DNA from 3 places in the Chryseobacterium sp. PTM-20240506 genome. Region 1 is predicted to be linked to each of the others. Evidence: riboswitches for the same ligand, from Rfam matches in the RefSeq annotation. Region 1 holds a riboswitch; each other region holds the start of a gene.
The links. Region 1 has a riboswitch for cobalamin ahead of prpB (methylisocitrate lyase). Riboswitches for the same ligand answer to the same signal wherever they lie in the genome.
Positions count from the first base shown of each region.

Region 2: another riboswitch for cobalamin. It lies ahead of ACNFU2_RS15895 (TonB-dependent receptor plug domain-containing protein); the one in region 1 lies ahead of prpB (methylisocitrate lyase).
Region 3: another riboswitch for cobalamin. It lies ahead of ACNFU2_RS08235 (acyl-CoA thioesterase); the one in region 1 lies ahead of prpB (methylisocitrate lyase).

Region 1 is NZ_CP182581.1:4,384,101-4,390,412, reverse strand. Features, by position in the region: gene ACNFU2_RS19735 (bifunctional 2-methylcitrate dehydratase/aconitate hydratase) at 1-494, opposite strand, end outside; gene prpC (bifunctional 2-methylcitrate synthase/citrate synthase) at 540-1,685, opposite strand; gene prpB (methylisocitrate lyase) at 1,678-2,586, opposite strand; cobalamin riboswitch at 2,991-3,184, opposite strand; gene ACNFU2_RS19720 (PLP-dependent aminotransferase family protein) at 3,450-4,862, opposite strand; gene ACNFU2_RS19715 (hypothetical protein) at 5,003-5,515, shown strand; gene ACNFU2_RS19710 (hypothetical protein) at 5,935-6,090, shown strand; gene ACNFU2_RS19705 (DEAD/DEAH box helicase) at 6,271-6,312, shown strand, end outside.
Region 2 is NZ_CP182581.1:3,575,864-3,582,175, reverse strand. Features, by position in the region: gene ACNFU2_RS15905 (cell surface protein) at 1-925, opposite strand, end outside; gene ACNFU2_RS15900 (YncE family protein) at 939-2,075, opposite strand; gene ACNFU2_RS15895 (TonB-dependent receptor plug domain-containing protein) at 2,072-4,099, opposite strand; cobalamin riboswitch at 4,211-4,395, opposite strand; gene ACNFU2_RS15890 (transporter) at 4,496-5,449, opposite strand; gene ACNFU2_RS15885 (cytochrome-c peroxidase) at 5,463-6,312, opposite strand, start outside.
Region 3 is NZ_CP182581.1:1,873,170-1,879,481, forward strand. Features, by position in the region: gene ACNFU2_RS08225 (endonuclease MutS2) at 1-1,897, shown strand, start outside; gene ACNFU2_RS08230 (hypothetical protein) at 2,134-2,934, shown strand; cobalamin riboswitch at 2,990-3,161, shown strand; gene ACNFU2_RS08235 (acyl-CoA thioesterase) at 3,274-3,657, shown strand; gene ACNFU2_RS08240 (HD domain-containing protein) at 3,694-4,284, opposite strand; gene ACNFU2_RS08245 (FG-GAP repeat protein) at 4,290-4,976, opposite strand; gene ACNFU2_RS08250 (PadR family transcriptional regulator) at 5,271-5,600, shown strand; gene ACNFU2_RS08255 (PspC domain-containing protein) at 5,612-6,312, shown strand, end outside.

The DNA of each region.
Region 1 (6,312 bases):
TTGAATGAATTTTCAAGAGCAATTACTCCCTGAATTTCATGCGCCATGATCATGGCTTCCAGCACCTGCTTCATTTTCAAAGGAGCTTTTCCTTCTGCAATATGGGTTCTGGACAACCAGTCAGCGGTTGCTAAAATTCCTCCTAAGTTATCAGAAGGATGTCCCCATTCTGCAGCTAGCCATGTATCATTAAAATCCAGCCAACGAATAATAGCTCCAATATTGAAAGCCGCCTGAACCGGATCCAGTTGAAACTGAGTTCCCGGCACTTTTGCACCATTCGGAACAACAGTTCCTTTTACAATAGGTCCCAATAATTTCGTACATGCAGGATAAGTTAAAGCTTCCAATCCACATCCAATAGTATCTAAAAGGCAGTAGTGGGCCGTTTTCCAGGCCAGGTCGTTTTTAATTTCGAAGTTCAATACGTAATCTGCAATATCTGTTAATACCTGATCCGGTTGTGGTCTTTCATTTGAAATGTGTGATGACATCTTTTTGTTTTAAGTTTAATTAGTTTATATTTTAAATTGATTGTATTATCTGCTTGTGATAGGAACAAATTCTTTATTTTCAGGCCCGGTGTAATTGGCACTTGGACGGATAATTTTGCCATCCTGCCTTTGTTCAATGATGTGGGCACTCCATCCGGTGACTCTTGAAATAACAAATAACGGAGTGAACATAAGGGTTGGTACTCCCATCAGATGATACGAAACCGCTGAGAACCAATCCAGGTTAGGGAACATTTTCTTTTCTTCCCACATTATGGTTTCCAGCCTTTCAGCAATATGATAAAGCAACATATCTCCTGCCTCTTCGGAAAGTTCTTTCGCTACTTTTTTTATCACTACGTTTCGCGGATCCGATATAGTGTACACCGGATGTCCAAATCCAATAATTACTTCTTTGTTACCAATACGCCTTCTGATATCCTCTTCCGCTTCATCCGGGGAATTATAACGACTCTGAATTTCGAAAGCCACTTCATTCGCCCCACCATGTTTAGGACCTCTTAAAGCGCCGATAGCTCCCGTTATACAGGAATAAAAATCTGAAGAGGTTCCCGCAATAACACGCGCAGTAAAAGTGGAAGCGTTAAATTCATGCTCTGCATACAGATTAAGAGAGATTTCCATTGCCTTCACCCAGGAATCGGGTGCTTTTTTACCATGCAACAGGTGAAGAAAATGGCCCCCAATAGTATCATCATCAGTTTCTACATCAATCTCTTTTCCGTTATGCGTATAATGATACCAATACAAAAGTCCGGAACTGAATGATGCCAGTAATTTGTCTGCAATATCCCTTGCTCCCGCCACATTATGATCGTCTTTTTCAGGCTGAATACTTCCAATTGCTGAAACCATGGAGCGCATTACATCCATCGGATGGGCAGCTGCAGGAATACTTTTCAGGATATTTCTTACAGAATGTGGTAATCCTCTCAGTGATTTCAATTTGGCTTTATAGTTTTTTAACTGGGCTCCTGTTGGTAGCTGTCCGTAAATAAGAAGATAGGCTACCTCCTCAAATTCTGCTTTTTCTGCGAGGTCCAAAATGTCATAACCTCTGTAATGGAGATCATTTCCACTTTTTCCTACACTGCAAAGTGCAGTATTACCTGCGGCAACCCCGGAAAGCGCTACACTTTTCTTAGGCTTAAATGTTGGTTCGTTATTCATTGACATTCTTGTTCTGTTTAAATAGGTTATCTAATTTTTGTTCGTAATCATGGTATCCAATACTTTTGTAAAGCTCTTCCCGGGTCTGCATGGTATCAATTACATGAGCCTGGGTTCCATCTTTCCGGATATGCTCGTAAACATTCAGTGCTGCCTTATTTGCCGCCCGGAAAGCAGAAAGGGGATATAAAATCAAACCGACTCCCGCATCTTTCAGTTCATCAGCAGTATACATTTTAATCATTCCGAATTCTGTAATATTGGCCAGTACAGGAATACCTGTAGCGTCTACAAACTTTTGATAATAGCTTAAATCAGGAACAGCCTCCGCAAAGATGAAATCTGCTCCGGCTTCTTTATAGGCAACAGCCCTTTCCAATGTTTTTTCAAGCCCTTCATTGGCAAAAGCATCAGTACGTGCCCCGATCACAAAATTTTCATCCGTCCGAGCATCAACAGCAGCCTTCAAACGGTCTACCATTTCCTCTTTGCTTACCACTTCTTTACCTGGACGGTGCCCACAACGTTTCGCTCCCACCTGGTCTTCAATATGCAAAGCACCTGCTCCGGCTTTAATTAATGATTTTACAGTTCTTGCTACGTTGAATGCCGAAGGACCAAACCCCGTATCTACATCCACCAATAGAGGTAAATCACATACATTGGTTATTCGTTGAATATCGATCAGAACATCCTCAAGGGTCGTAATTCCCAGATCCGGAATTCCCAACGATCCTGCAGCAACTCCTCCTCCGGAAAGATAAATAGCATTGAATCCTGCTTGCTGCGCCAGCAATGCATGATTGGCATTGATAGCCCCGACAATCTGAAGAGGGTTTTCTTTTTGCATCGTCTCCCGGAAACGTAATCCGGCAGACTCTAGACTTACATTTTTACTCATCTTTAATATTATTGTTCGTTTTGATGTATTTTAACTCACATTCTTCCAACAATTTAAAGAAAGATTATTCTTTAAATGATTAAAATAATTAAACGACCTATAAACCTTAATGAATGGTTGAACAGCCTCATTACATTTTCATGTAATAACAATCCGGTCAAAGATTGCTGCCATCAGCCTGTAATGCTTATAAATCAATATAAAAGGTGCTGATAAAACTTCACAATACTTTGTAAAAGAGAAAATTATGGAAAGGGACTAATACGAGCAAGCTGTAGAAATGATACAGCCCTGAAAAGCAAAACCTGTAAACCATTTCTTAAAAATGATAATGTACACAAAAAGATATCGGGCACTGTTATCACATCGTATCATACCTGACTATAAGCTTCAGATCGCGAAAGCATCGTCAATTCGAAATAGGCAGGTCTCCTGACTTGTAACAATTTTTATCGTCCTTCCCATTCAAAAAAAGAACAGTGAACCCTGATTGATAAAAACCTTTTGAGTGTTACTTACAGTTGCGCGACAGTTCGTGATTCACACACGATTCCCTTTTAATTCACAGCTAAGTGTAACCAATTCCGGTTGATAAAGAAGTATAAATGAACTCCTTGGTGGTAAATATAGGTATTTTATTGAAACACGAAAATAATTATTTACGAACAACAGTTAGGAATTCGTAATTCTTTGAAAATAGGCATTATAAATATATTTTCAATTTTCAAAATCATAATTAAAATGATCTTGATTATGTAAAAATCACTTGCAAAAAAATCCGACAAACACGATTATTGAGAAAAGCATATGCTCTCAATATGAAAATATGATTCTGAATTAACAGATAAAAGCCTGAAAAACACTCACAATATCTGTTTCAAATTCTCACCTATATTTTGCAAAGCCAACAGGCTATGGGATGTGATACGTTCTGCAAAAATAATCCTGAAATGGTACCTGAACTGATCGGTAAGGCTAAAAATTTCTCCGGGAGTAAATAATATTCTTTGCTGTTCGCAATAAGCGTAAAATTTCTCCATATCCACTCCTTCAGGCAAACTTCCCCAAATGCTGTATCCACCCTGAGGATCTTCAAAATAAGCCCCATCCGGAAAATGGCTTTTTAATATCTCTAACACATCTTTGGCCTGCTTATATAGCTGTTTACGAAATGAACGCAAATGTTTATCATAGCTATGGTCTTCAAGCAGTTTAATGACCAGTTCCTGATATACCGGAGCAACAGATCTTCCTAAGGCAAACCTGGTTCTCTCTGCTTCCGCATGGAATTTTCCCGAATGCATCCATCCCAGGCGAATACCGGGAGCCAATGTTTTGGAAAAAGAAGAAAAAGTTATTACCCAACCACCGGTATCAAAACTCCCGATCCCCGAAGGTCTCTCATTGCCAAAATAAAGGTCTCCGTAAATATCATTTTCGATAATCGGAAACTCATATTCTTCCGCAATGGAAAGCAGTTCTTTTTTTACAGTTTCCGACATCAGAATTCCTGTAGGATTGTGAAAATTAGGTGTAACTACAAGAGATCTGATATCATGATCCGCGCATATCTTTTTTAAATATGCCGTATCAAAACCATTTCTATCCCGGACAGGAATTTCTATGACTTTAAGTTTCAGATTGGCAATTACTTCCAAAACAGAAAAAACGCACGGACTTTCAACAGCAATGAGGTCACCGGCATTCGTCACAGATGCCAGGGCAATGTAAAGTGCCTGCAATGCTCCATCAGTAATGATTAATTTTTCAGGATGCAATGTGTATCCATATTGAGAAGTACGTTTAGCGATAAGATCTCTTAGTTCTAAAGACCCGTTAGCAGGATAGTAGCGAAGAAGTGAAGTCCCTTTTTCGCGGATCACTTTCTGCATTTTTTTTAAAATGAGCTTTTGCGGAATCAATAGATCCGTAGGTGCCGCCGAATTAAATGAGGCATATTCGGAGGGCTTATTTCTTGATGAAATCAGAGCAACATTTTTATTGAAAACTTCATTTTTTGAGACCGGGTAAAGTGGTAAGTTTTCACTGCTTATTTGTGGAACATCATCTGCTACAAAATAACCGGAGCGGGGAATATTTTTCACCCATCCTTTCATCACCAGATGATCATAACCACTTTGAACCGAACTTGTACTCAGATGATAATTTTCTTTAATCTCTCTCACAGATGGTAGACGGGTGCCGGGCTTTAACATTCCAGTCTTTATTTTATCTTCAATAGCAGTGGTAAAAATCTCATATCTGTACGTCTTCATGGCGTTTCATCTTTTTCATAACAAATGTACAAATGTGTTCGCACAAATGATTAAAAACCAACTGTACTGATTCAATTGTACTCAACTGTACTCATACAACAGTTTAATAATCCATTAGCTTTGGGTAAAAAAGAATCATAATGGAAATTATATCCAAATTTACCGTAGGATCAGACCAGGGAATCGATCACCTTTTTGCTGTCATGAGACCATATATCAGAAATACCTATTCTGGAAAAGTTTCATCGGAAAAAATTGAAGAATACCTTGCCGAAAATGTAGAATACAGGAAAATGATCAATATCCTGAATGACTTATCCACCCAGCTCATTATGGTGTTTGCAGATCATGAACCCGTCGGTTATTGCCTTTTTAAAAGCGGATCATTATATCCGGAAGCAAATGAAGGGGAGAGAATGACGGAAATAATTGATTTTTCTATCCTTCCTGAATATGATCAGCCTGAAATAAGACAATCATTATGGAACAAAAGCAGATCAGCTATTACTTTTACAGATCGTATCTGGATCAGCATAACTGAAGATGATCCCATGCTCTCATTCTTCAATTCGGTTGGATTTGAATTTATAAAAACGACCACACTGAAAGCATTTTCACTCCCTGCAAAAATATACGAACTGAAGCTGAAGTAAATAAGACTATTCCTTTCACATATTTACATTGTTATTTTTTGGAACAGATGTGGACAATATTTTAATTTTCTTAGCTTAGAGGAGGAAAAGCAACCTCAACAAACAGATCCTGTTAGCAGATATAATGTTGCTGACAGGATCATGTAATACATTAATTAAAAAAACAACCCATTACAAAAGATTTTGACCTTATATTTACAAACAGAAGCCCGATTCTTTATGGCTAAAAGCTGTTTTTAAACAATTTTTTGAAAATCAATTAATTAAAACATCGATTATCCCTTATTTTTTCGTATCTTTGCACTTAATAAATAACCAGGCCTCTGCCTTTGCTATCTGTTACAGTTTAGAATACTTATTTTTTTCTTTCAGTTTTTGCTTTTTCAGCTGCCAAAAATTAACCCTTATTTATTTCTTGAATGAATATATATACAGGCAACTTTAAAAAACAAAGAATAGAAAAACAATTTGAAGATCCTTTTACTCCTTTAGGAGATTTACTCTCAGTAGAAATTACAAAAGAAGACCATTACGCAGGCTCCAGGGTTTACGGGCGTATAGAGGTGCTCATTTAATGTGAGGCATGCCACGCTATTGCAAACTCAGCAACGATCTTTATTTATTCAGATTATTGGTGAACAAAGCAAATGAAACAACGGGAAAAATTATTTTTTTCCGATACACCAACAATAAAATAAATATTCAATTCCTGATAAAGAATTGGTCAAAGGTCGAAGATTCGGCAAACCTTATCAATGAATTTCAAAAATTTAAATTTAATTAATCCCATTATCCGC
Region 2 (6,312 bases), 810 kb from region 1:
TTCCTGACAAGCTGTAAGAAGCATCAGAAATCCATAAAGGGAAATAGCTGTGGTCATGGAACCCGTTTTTGGTTTTAAATCCGGTATTTCCCTGGTTATCCTGCCATTTAATATATTCGATATCAGTTTGCCATGGCTCACTTCCGGGAACAGGAAGTTTAGTTTCATTGGGTTTGAAATAAGTGATGCTGTAATTCTTTACGGTTGTATTTTTAAAATATTCGCTTCCAGCAATTTCGTACCATTCATTATCATCAGGTTTCCCGTTTTTATTTCTGTCATAAGCCACCATAATAATTCCCGGCTCACAAGAACCCGAACGTGGATCGTTAGCATTATTTCCCCAGAAAGCATTTCCAAGAATCTTAAAATCCCGGCCGTTCATATTTGGAATCGTATGATCAAACCCAAAAACAACATAGCCCCCGAATCCTCCTAAACTGATCATTGTGGAATTTGAGCCGATTAAAGATTCCCTGGCTTTTTGCAACATAGTATTGGCTGTATTTCCAGCAAGATATTCAGGAATTTCATTGGTAAACTGTCCTATTGCAGGGCGGAAATCCAGTACACTGGCAATATATTTACTGTAGGAACCCGGCTCCTTATTTACAATAATGGTAGATTGATATGTTTTCACATTTCCATTTTGTTCTATTTTCAGTGTCAGTGGATATGTCTTCGCGTAAGGGCTGATAAAATCGAGTTCAGATCCTTCAGAAATAATGGAATCTTTAATACTCCAGGTGAGTTTACCAGGAACATTTGCGGGAATATTCAGTACCTTAAAACGATTGATCGTGTAAGACTCTTCCAATCCCTTAAATGAAGACTCTTCATCTCTGTCACTTTTACATCCTGATATTCCGGTTAAAAGAAATATAACCAGTACAGCAGGTATTATTTTTAAAATTTTTCTGTCCATATCTAAGATTCAGTTATTTATATAAAAAGGTAAAGTGAGCCGGAATATTCCCTCCTTCCGTTTTCCATTTAAAATGACCATTTTTATTAAAGCAATAGACAAATCCCGTGGATACATAATTCCTCGCATCGGTAATATAAATATCCTCAGTAATGGGATTTACAGCAATTCCATAAGGAGCCTTGATTGCATCTGCATATTCCTGATCGATAATTTTATCAGAAATCACCTGTTCGGTCTTTACATCAATAATTCCAAAAGTTTTAGTATAAGAATGGGTATTATAATTGAATTCATTTCCATAGTAATAAAGCTTATCATTCACAATGGTCATTTCACTCACTGCGAGATGAAAATCTTTTTTCACAGTTCCGGTTGCTGCATCAACGAGAAATAAACTTGATGGTACATTGTAATAATCTCCTCTTGAGCTTACATACAAATCCCCGTAATTATCCTTTTTAAGGCGGTGAAGGTTGATTGCAACATTTATTTTTTTACTTTCTGTAAATGTATTGAGATCGATCACAGAAACAGTTTTATCATAATTTGGAACCATATACCCTCCTGAATTAGCTACAAAAAGCTGGTTTCCCACAATCTCAATTTCTTCAGGCTGATATCCTACGGTAACTTGTCTTTGAATAGCAAGGGAAGTCGTATCAATCTCCACAACTTTTCCTTTAGGAGAATTAGGATTAATATCAACCGGCCCAGCGTAACTGCTGGCATAGGCTTTTCCATCTTTGAATTTAATGTACCTGCAGTTTTGTAACTGGATTGTTTTGATTCGCTTTGCTGTTTTTGCATCCAGCACCTCGATTTTATTGGATACATTCACCACAACATACAATTTACCTCCGTAAATCTGAATATCATTTCCCACATCGCCTAATTCTTTGACAACATTGGGATTAATTTCTGCATAAATATTCCTTCTGTAGTTTCCTGTTGTATAATCAAAAAAATCAAGTGTGCATTTATTGCTCCCCATATTTCCTTCATTCAAAACATAAAAACCTTTGATTGCAGTATTTTCCGGTTGTGTAAGACCCGTCTCAACTTCTTCTTTCGGAGTGTATTCATCTGTTCTGCATGACAGTAATGAAAACGCAATAAATAAGAACACGTAATAGCTTATTTTTTTCATAATGTATAGCTTACAATAAGTTTAAAATTTCTTCCTGGCATTGGATAGTTCCTTACCACATCATAGTGCTGATTCAAAGTATTATTGACCTCAAAGCTTACCTTGAGCTGGTGAGAATACCAGTTAAACCTTTTCTGAATCGATAAATCGTGTGTATACCAGGGTCTGATGAGATTATATTCAATATTGTTTTGTTGTGCATCATAACGTTTCCCCGTATACATAAAGCTATAATTAAAGCTCCACTCCTTATAATCAGCCATCAAAGTAAAAGTTCCTGAATGCCATGGCACATAAGGAATCTGATCTCCATAATATGACTCCCCTTTTTCAGTAAAATCGCGTGCACTTTGGTAGGTATAGCTCAACAATGGTTTCAATATTACTTTCCCAAGGTCCAGCTCAGCCTGTATATTCACATCTGATCCTATGATATGAACATCTCCAAGATTCGTCATCATCCATCTGAAAAGATTGGTTGTGGGCACTGCAATGATCTTATTTTCCACTTTGTTATAATACCCGTCTGCCTTGAAGTAAATACTTTTCAGAACCTGATGGTTATAAGTCTTCTGATAAGTAAAACCTACGTCATATTGATTGGTAAATTCAGGTTTAAGAAAAACATTCCCGATCATGGTATAGTACAGGTCATTGAAAGTCGGCATTCTAAAAATCCTTTTATAAAATGCTCTCACTGTTAAATTCTTAAAGGCCAGTGGCTGGTAACTCAAAAATGCAGAGGGTGTCCATTCACTCTTATCCGGCGACTTGGAATTACGTTCAACATTCTCCCGAATAAAAGTGCCTAAAACACTTCCAAGAAACTTAAACCGGTTCCATTGGTAAGTGGTTGCAAAAGCAACCAATGAGGTATAACGCGTGGGAAATGAGAAAAGCTTAAGATCGGAATCCAGATTATTATACTGGAAATCAACATTAGCACTAACATCCCAGTTTGGTGTAATTGAGTAAATATTGGAAGATGATAAATATAATTCTCTCTGGATATATGTATTATCCGTTTTTAAAGCCGTTTCAGCTACATTTACCGTATCCATATACCGGGTATAGTCGTAGGCAAATTTAGCTTTGAGCTGAGTCTCAAATTTTGGAAATATTTTTTTCCTTAGGTGAGCCTGAACAAAATAATTTCTATCAAGTAATTTTTGTCCTTTCGGATCAAAACCATTATTCACAATTGCTGAGGGAATCCCACGATCTGAAATATATCCGTAGCCCCGGACATTCCAGTCTCCATTATTCAGATTTCCCTGCAGGCTGGTCTCAAATCTTTTGGCAGTAATATAAGAATCATATCTTGTTGCAATTGTATCATTGGCTATAGTACCATCGGGGTGTTTTTTCTGGTATTTGTATTTATATTGTCCGTCACTCTGTATAAATTCGGAGCTGAAACTTGCGGAAATTTTATCTGAAAGCTTTTGCTCCAATCGAAATGACGGGTTGAAAAGATCGATTGAACTGTTTTTTATTCTAAGTACAAGATTCGTTTTTTTATTTCCGGAAAAATAAGGAGTCTTGGGTTGGAGATAAATTGAGCCGGAAGATCCAAAATCTTTTGCAGGCTGAAAGATCTCACTTTTCTGTCCGTTGTATAATGAAATTTCTCCGATATCATCCAGCGAAAACTTTCCCAGATCGATGACCCCGTTTTGTGCGTTTCCCAATTGAATCCCATCATAGAAAACACCGACATGCTGGCTACCCATGCTTCGGATATTAACCGTTTTCAATCCGCCAATTCCACCGTAATCCTTGATCTGTACTCCCGAAAAATAGCGTAATGCATCGGCTACGGACTGGCTGTTCAACCTTTCCAGCTGTTCTCCTGAAAGAGTTTGAGCGGGAAGAATTTCTTTAAAATCTTTTTTATAAATGGTAACCGGAAGGATCCCTTTTTCCTTTATACTATCTCTTGACTGAGAAAAATAAAGCTGGTTAATTAGCACAAGGATTGTGATAATTATTTTTTTAGTTGTAAAAGTAAATTTCGGTTCCATTAGCTCATTGAGAATAATCTTGACACTAATGGATATAAGAAAGCAGCAATAACATTGTACAGCCATAGCTGCACAGAAGCATTGTTGTCCTTAGCTTTATTCCACGAAAGCATCAAACTTAAATCTTCTGGCAGGTCTTCTGACTTACTCCATTTTTGAAATCCTTCCCATTAAAAACAGTGGATATATACATCAAAAATTTTGGTTTAGAGTTTACAGCAGCGGGTCTGTTCCGGATTTACACCGGATTCCCTTTTAAAAGCCTTTTACAGCTCACCAGATTCCGGCAAAGATAGAAAATTCTTCTTAGAAACAATATTATACTTAATAAAATGATTTTCAACAGAATAAAAACAAACATTCCGTTACATGAGTAACGGAATGTTCATTTGATTTTTATATCCCAAAGTTAATAAACACACTGAATCTGGATTTAGCTTCAATATTTCCACCCGCTAGGTTTGAATAGGCAGGAAGCATCAGTTCACTACCCAGGCTCCATTTACTATAGGAAAGTTCAAAGCCTAATTTTCCATATAAAGCACTTCCGGCAGTATCCGGTAAGGCTTCATCAAATTGCTTATTCCTATCATATACTTCTCCCTGTAATCCGGCTTTCCCGGAAAAGATCATTTTTTTGTCCGCATAAAGCTGATAAAATCCGGTAGCTGCATAGTTCCATTGGTTTCCAAACTGATAATACTTCTTATTTTCACCTTTAACAGTATAATCCGTATTAACAATTACCGCAACTTTGTTCTTTTGGTATTTATAATTCACAACCATCTGATAATCCCAGCTTCCTGTTCCCAATTGGAAACTCGGATTCACTCCCGTAATTCCTTTTTCATCAAATCTTCCTAACGGAACTTTTATTCCTAATCCTCCATTTAATTGGTGAGATGCATCTTTAGAATTGATCAGCTGATAAATACCCATTACATTCAGATCCCCTATTCCATTAATTCTGATGTCTCCCTGCATTGTTTTTTTTTCATGAAACTGAAAAGGGAGACTCACGTAAGCACTCAGCTTTTTCGTAATGGGAACTTTTCCCCATAACTGGATGGTATTGAAGTACTGATCCTGGGTGAGATCATTCACAAAAAGGTTTTCTTTGGCTTTATAATGCTGTGCAAAATATTTTATTCCTATAAATTGAGGATTAAGCAAAGACTCAAATCCTGATGATCCATTTCCTGCAGCACAGCCACAAGCATCACAATCATCATCAAAAAATTTGCTGGGGTTAAAGCTATTTTCAGGAATATACAAACTGTCTCTTATGGGTTCTGCATAGGCTATTTGGCATAAAAATAAACCCAATACTATTAAAAAAATGTTTTTCATGTTTGATTAAAATTTATTCTGAGAATTTTGGGTTGGTAACAAAGTCTTTATCAGATAGAGTTTTCAGGAAAGCAATAATGGACTGCTTCTCCGCATTGTTCATCGTGAGTCCGATATGTCCGTTTTGTTTAAGCAGCGGATCAAGGTTAGGATTGTCCTCTACATTATCCGAGTAAAAATTAAGAACAGCATCCAGGGTATAGAATCTCCCGTCATGCATATAAGGTGCTGTATATTCCACATTCCTTAAGCTGGGTACCCGGAATTTCATCCAATCTACCTGATCCAATGTTACCCTGTAACGCCCGGCATCCTTAAACTGACTATTGTAATACATTCCTGTATTGCGGAAACTTTCATCCGTAAACAATTCTCCGCTATGGCATGAGGAACATTTCTGCTGGAATAGTGCCATTCCCTTCATTTCCGTTGTAGTAAAAGTTGCTTTTCCATGCTTATACTGGTCATACTTAGAATTACCAGAAATCATCGTTACCATGAACTGTGACAAAGCCTTCAAAACCCTTTCCCCTGTAATATATTCATCACCATAAGCGGCTTTGAAAAGATTTCTATACTTACTGTCGGCATTTAATTTAGCAATCACTTCAGGCATTGAACTATCCATTTCGTTTGCGTCGGTAATAGGAATAATGGGTTGCTCATTAAGGTTATGAATTACCCCATCCCACATATATCGCTTTAAGAATGCCATATTCTGGATGGGAGGGGCATTGCGTATTCCGATCCTGTCATCCACCCCATGGCTCACATTATGCCCATGGTGCGTAAAAGCATTTTCCTGTATATGGCAGAATCCGCACGAAATGGTATTATTTCGGGAAAGCCTTCCTTCGTAGAAT
Region 3 (6,312 bases), 2.4 Mb from region 1:
TCGACTGGAAAACAGCGCATTCATCAAGATAAAAACACTCACGGAACAAATCGGAAAGCTACAAAAGTTCTTTCCCACCATGCCGGATACTTTTCCCAATCTTCTGGAAAATGTTTCAGTTCTTGAATTTAAAAAAGAGATCATTGATAAGGTTGATAAAGTCTTCAACCGTTTTGGAGAGGTAAAAAGCGAAGCTTCACCCGTTCTAAAAACATTACGGACAGAAATTCAGCATGCCAAAAAAGCAATTCAGGAAAATTTCAACCGGGCCTTGTTCAATTATGGGCAAAGTGATTTTCTGGATGACATCCGTGAGAGTATTATAGAGGACCAAAGAGTTTTAGCAGTAAAATCTGCGTATAAAAAAAGGGTTTCCGGAAGAGTCTTGGGACTTTCAAAAACCGGATCCATTACCTATATACAGCCGGACAGCGTAGTCAGCCACTATTTTAAATTGAAGGAAGCTGAAGAGGAGGAAAAGAAAGAAATTGATAAGATCCTGAGGAAACTTACAGCTGAATTAGCCGAATTTCAACCTCAGCTCTGGAGGTATCAAAAATACATTTTTGATCTTGATTTAACGAGGGCAAAAGCCAAATTTGCAGAATTAATCCATGGAGTACTGCCTAAAATCAACCGCCATAAAACCCTGAGATTAAGAGAAGCTTTTCATCCATTGTTATGGCTAAGGAATAAAGCAGAGAACAAAACGATCCACCCACAAACATTGAGTCTGACGGAACATAACAGGATCATCTGTATCTCCGGTCCCAATGCAGGGGGAAAATCAATAACCTTAAAAACGGTAGGATTACTACAGCTGATGATCCAAAGTGGAATCCTCGTTCCCACTCACCCGAAATCCGAAATGTTTTTCTTTGACAAAATCATGACTGATATTGGAGACAATCAGTCTATAGAAAACCATCTTTCGACATATTCTTCGAGATTAAAGAAAATGTCCGGAATCATCAGGGAATCAGACGCCAATACGCTCCTGTTAATTGATGAGTTTGGAACAGGTTCCGATCCGGAACTGGGAGGTGCCCTGGCAGAAAGTTTCCTTGAATTTTTCTACGACAAAAAAAGTTTCGCGATTATCACCACACACTATACCAATATCAAACTGGTGATAGAACAACTCCCTAATGCTGAAAATGCGGCGATGCTATTCAATGAAGAAACTCTGGAACCGATGTACAAACTGGAGGTAGGCCAGGCAGGAAGTTCCTTTACTTTTGAAGTTGCCGAAAAGAATAAAATTCCCAGATTCATTATCCATTCTGCAAAGAAAAAGGTAGAACACGATATTGTAAACCTTGATAAAACCATTGTTAAGCTACAGCAGGAAAAATTTGAAGTTGAAAAGCTTAAAACAGATCTGGCTGAAAGAAAGGAATCGGTAGAAGATAAACGGGATAACCTTCAAAAGCTGAATGAACAACTTCAGCAAAAATTATTCAATTTTCAAAAGCTGTATGAAGAAGAACATCGGAAGCTTCAGTTCGGGAACAAAATCGAATCTTTTATCGAAAGCTACGTTAAGGGAAAATCCAGGAAGGATGTGGTAAAAGATTTCGTGAAGATTTTAGAACAGGAAAAATTCAGAAAAATAGGTGCTGATAAAGATGAAACCAAACGTCTTCAGATTGTAAAAAGAAAGATCACCCAGCAGCTGAAAAAAGAAGAGGTTATTGAAAAAATCGCAGAAACCAACGAAAAAATAGAGGAAAAACGCAAAACCGATCGTGAGATCTGGATGAAAGTGGGACAACGGGTGCGTATTACAGGAAGTACCAGTGTCGGCACGATTGAAAAAATTTCAAGAAATAAAGTGATTGTCAATTATGGAACCTTTAAAACAACCATTGATGCCGATGAGCTTGAAAGAATTTAAAAATTGATTTAATAATAAATGAGAGTGCTTTTAGCACTCTCTTATTCTTTACTCTTTACTCTTTACTCTTCCTTCTTCCCAAAAAATTTCGCCTTACCGAATTTCTATCCTCCTCCAACCTAACAGAATAAATTCCTTTTGTAAAACTTTCTTTAGCAAATAAAGAAGATTTAGGAAGCTATAATTATGTTCCGAAATGCTTTTAATTTATATATTTGAAGTATCAAAAATTTTTCATGATGATTTCCGTAAACAAAGCATTCTATTTATCTGCCTTCAGTTTATTTTCATTAGCCTTCCTAAAAGGGCAGCAAAAAATTCCTTTTGGAGTTGTAAAAGCAGAAGAAGGCTATGCCAATGTACGGGTGGCAAAGGATAATTACAGAAAAATTGTAGACAAAATCAGAATGCGTAAAGGGGATGTTTTTCTTTATGTAAAACCGGCTCCCGGAGAAACAGAATGGCTATGGATCAAATATCCCGATAAGCAGGATACTGAAAAGCCTTTTGTGAGATATGAAAATCTTGATAAGGAAGGTATGGTGAATAAAGACCGTGTAGCCTTTATTGATCAGTTGCCTCAATACACACCTTCCAAATCCAAAAACGGAAGATCCCTCATTTTCACAGATAATAACAACCCCAAAATACCTACCGCTCAAAGGAGTAAAGTAATCATCGATATTTATCCTTCTAATGCCAGCTACCGTAAACAGGAAAAAGATACGGATGGAACGATATTAACCATTGATAAAGTTAAACCCTGGGGAATAAGCAAAGAACTTCCGGAAGGGATGACCGAAATCAAATCGATCCGGGTACAGCAGGTGGGGCGTGGCTCTGTCTTTGTGAGAGAAGCCATCAAAAATATGTTCCAGCCTACTATGGATTTCAATAACATCAGTGTAGCTGCTATTGATAATGATAATATTTTCCTTTATATGGTGAACGGATCAGGTGAAAACAGGTATACCACACTCTGGACAATCAAACAGGGCCGGGTGGCTCATCAGATTATTTTTAAAAATCCGGAATAATTCACCTTACTTCTCTGTATTATCCTTATTTTTGCACCTGAAAAAGTCTTACCACTTATTCATCACAGGAATGGGTTCTGCCTAACGCAGATTAAAAGGGAATCGTGTGAAAATCACGAGCTGTCGCGCAACTGTAAGTAACAAAATGTAGGATCCACTGTGCCATGCATGGGAAGGGATTAAAGATGTTACAAGTCAGGAGACCTGCCTTTTCTTTGAACAAGAAACTTTCGCGGCCTGAAGTTTATTGATCTGATGGATGTTTTCAGGAATATACTAATTCCTAGATTATTCTGTTTATTTCAATAATTTCATCCCGCTTTAATTTAATAATGAAATATGACTACAGAAGAAAGAATTCAAGCATCTGAAACCAGAATCTTTAAAGCGGTTTTCCCCAACACAACCAATCATTACGATACCCTTTTTGGTGGTACAGCGATGCAATTGATGGATGAAGTGGCATTTATTACCGCTACCCGCTTTGCAAGAAAACGAGTGGTAACTGTAAGCAGCGACAAAATTGATTTTAAAAAGCCTATTCCTGCAGGAACTATTGTAGAATTGATAGGAACAGTTTCCCATGTCGGGACTACCAGTATGAAGGTAAACGTAGAAATTTATACAGAACAGATGTATTCGTATGAAAGAGAAAGAGCTATTGTTGGAGATTTCACTTTCGTAGCTATAGACGAATTTAAAAAGCCTGTACAGATACTATAATCAGAAAAAAACGCAAGCCTTCGGCTTGCGTTTTATTTATCTTAAAACTTTTTCTGTTTCTAAACTTTTACTAAGTAAAAACTGGAATGCTTCTCCCATTTCATCAGAAGCCCGGCTGATGGCATTTTCCAGCATATTCCTGATCTGGCTTTCTGTTACCTTAGCTTCTGTCCAGCTTTTTCCTGAAGTATGCGAATTCAGGATAAACGGCATGATCCTGTCTATTGCACAGGCAAAAATAGCATCAGGGGTCTGTTCTTCTTCAAATTCCAGCCACAAATTAAAGAATTCCGAACGCAAAGGTTCATCAAGAATCCCGAAAATTTTCTGGGCAGACAATTTTTCTCTTTCAAATTTGCCCACCATGGCTTTTTCGTCAAATAAAAATGTATCTCCAGCTTCTATTTCTACCAGATCGTGGATAGAAAGAATCCGTATCACCCTTAACAGATCGATATCAGCCCTGTTTTTAGCATAGGGGAAAAGTACCTGTGCTAAAATAATGATCTGCCATGAGTGTTCAGCAGTATTTTCTCTTCTTGAATCATCGGCATTATAATTCCTTCTCTGTACATTTTTTAATGCATCTACAGCAAGAATAAAATCAATTTCCTTTTGTATTTTCATGTTTCCTATTCTTTATAATATTCTTTGATTGGATATCTCTTTGTTTTTATGATCCATTTATTTTTAATCTTTTCGCGTCGGGTTACTTTTACAGATTCATCATTCATGGCATCTTCTTCCAGTTCAAAGACCTTATCAAGTCCTTTTCCGGGCAGCACTCTGTATTCTGTGGTTAAATGCCAGCAACAACCGGATTTAGAAAATGTTATGAGTCTTTTCCTTTTTGGATCTGTCTGAAACATTCCCAGATTTTCGCGGGCAAGATCAGTTAATTCCTCACTGATCACGAATTGCTTTCTTGTCGTATTATAGACATATACGTCATAGGAAGGACCACCATAGCTGCTTTCATTACCATTTCGGATAGCAATATCTTCAAAACCGTCAAAGTTAAAATCTTTAAATATCAGCGGGCTCTGTTCATCATAAAGCTGAATAACATTAACACTAGGTTGTTGATCCTTACCAAGGTAAAAATAAAGATCATCAGAAGTGAACTCCTGTAAAGTCCGCGAGGTCCTTTTATCTTTCAGTATAATTGTACCATTTCCACTACATTTATCAGCATCACAATCCTGAACAGTGATCTCCGCATTATACAATAAGGATCCATCTTTAATTTCAAAATGCTGCTGACCGGAGCAAAAAGATCCTAAAATAATAAAGATGATCAAGATTACAGAACTATTCAAAATTAACTTTTTTGCTCAGTATACAGATGACTGAAAATTTCCATAACAAAAATAAGAATAGCGTTAAGAATGACCATCATTTATCTTCTATTTTAATTGATTTTAGTTTTCTTAAAAAAATAGATAAAATTTATTTAATTGAAAATCAGTTAATTAAATAAAAGTAAATAAAAATTTCACTACTTTGTATTGCATAATACCATTTTAATTACATATCTTTGTAATGTAAAATAAGAATAGGTTCAACTAGCTAGGAACCGGATTCTAAATATAACTAATTAAAACCTTATTAAGATGAATACTGAAAATACCAAAGCGCAAATGCGAAAAGGGATTCTGGAATTCTGTATTTTAAGTCTTATCAATCATCGTGAAATGTATGTTTCCGACCTTATAGATGAACTAAAAAAAGGAAAACTGGATGTAGTAGAAGGCACACTCTACCCTCTTTTAACAAGATTAAAAAATGGTGAGTTTCTCTCTTACAGATGGGAAGAATCAACAGGAGGCCCACCGAGAAAATACTACCAGATTACAGAAAAAGGAAAGTTGTTTTTAGGTGAACTTCTCAATACCTGGAACGAATTAACAGATTCAGTAAACCAAATCACTCAAAAAAATTAAAAAACAAAGCTATGAACAAGACACTCTCAATAGGACTCGCAGGTTTTTCTTTTACAATAGAGGAACACGCATACATAAAGCTAAGCGATTACCTTAATGCACTAAGAAGCTCTCTGGATGCTTCAGAAGCAGATGAGGTAATGCATGACATAGAAATAAGAATGGTTGAAATCTTCAGAGATTCATTAGGAAAAAGAGAAGTTATCAACGATACTGATGTAGAAGGAGTAATTGCACAAATCGGAACACCGGAAAAAATCGAAGAACAGGAAGAAGCATATTATTCAGAGAAAAACTCTAAAAGAACAAGCCACTCAGGCGCAGAATATTCAGACAAAAGACAATTATTCCGTGATCCTGAAAGACAAAAGATCGCCGGTGTGTGTGCAGGTCTGGCCCATTATGTAGGAATGGATATTACTGCCATGAGAGCAATCTGGCTTGGAGTATTTATCCTGGGAATATTTACAGCTGCTATATCCTCTTCACTTATTGCATTACTTTATATTATTCTGTGGATCGTACTTCCCAAAGCAGAAACTGCTGCAGATTTTTTGAAAATGAAGGGAAAGCCTATGAACTTCGACAATCTTAAAAATGAATCGAATAAGCTGGTACAATTTGCCAACGAATCTACTCAGAGAGTCGGAGAAATATACATCGAAAACAAACCTTACATTAATAATGCAGGAAGCGGGATATGGAACGTAGT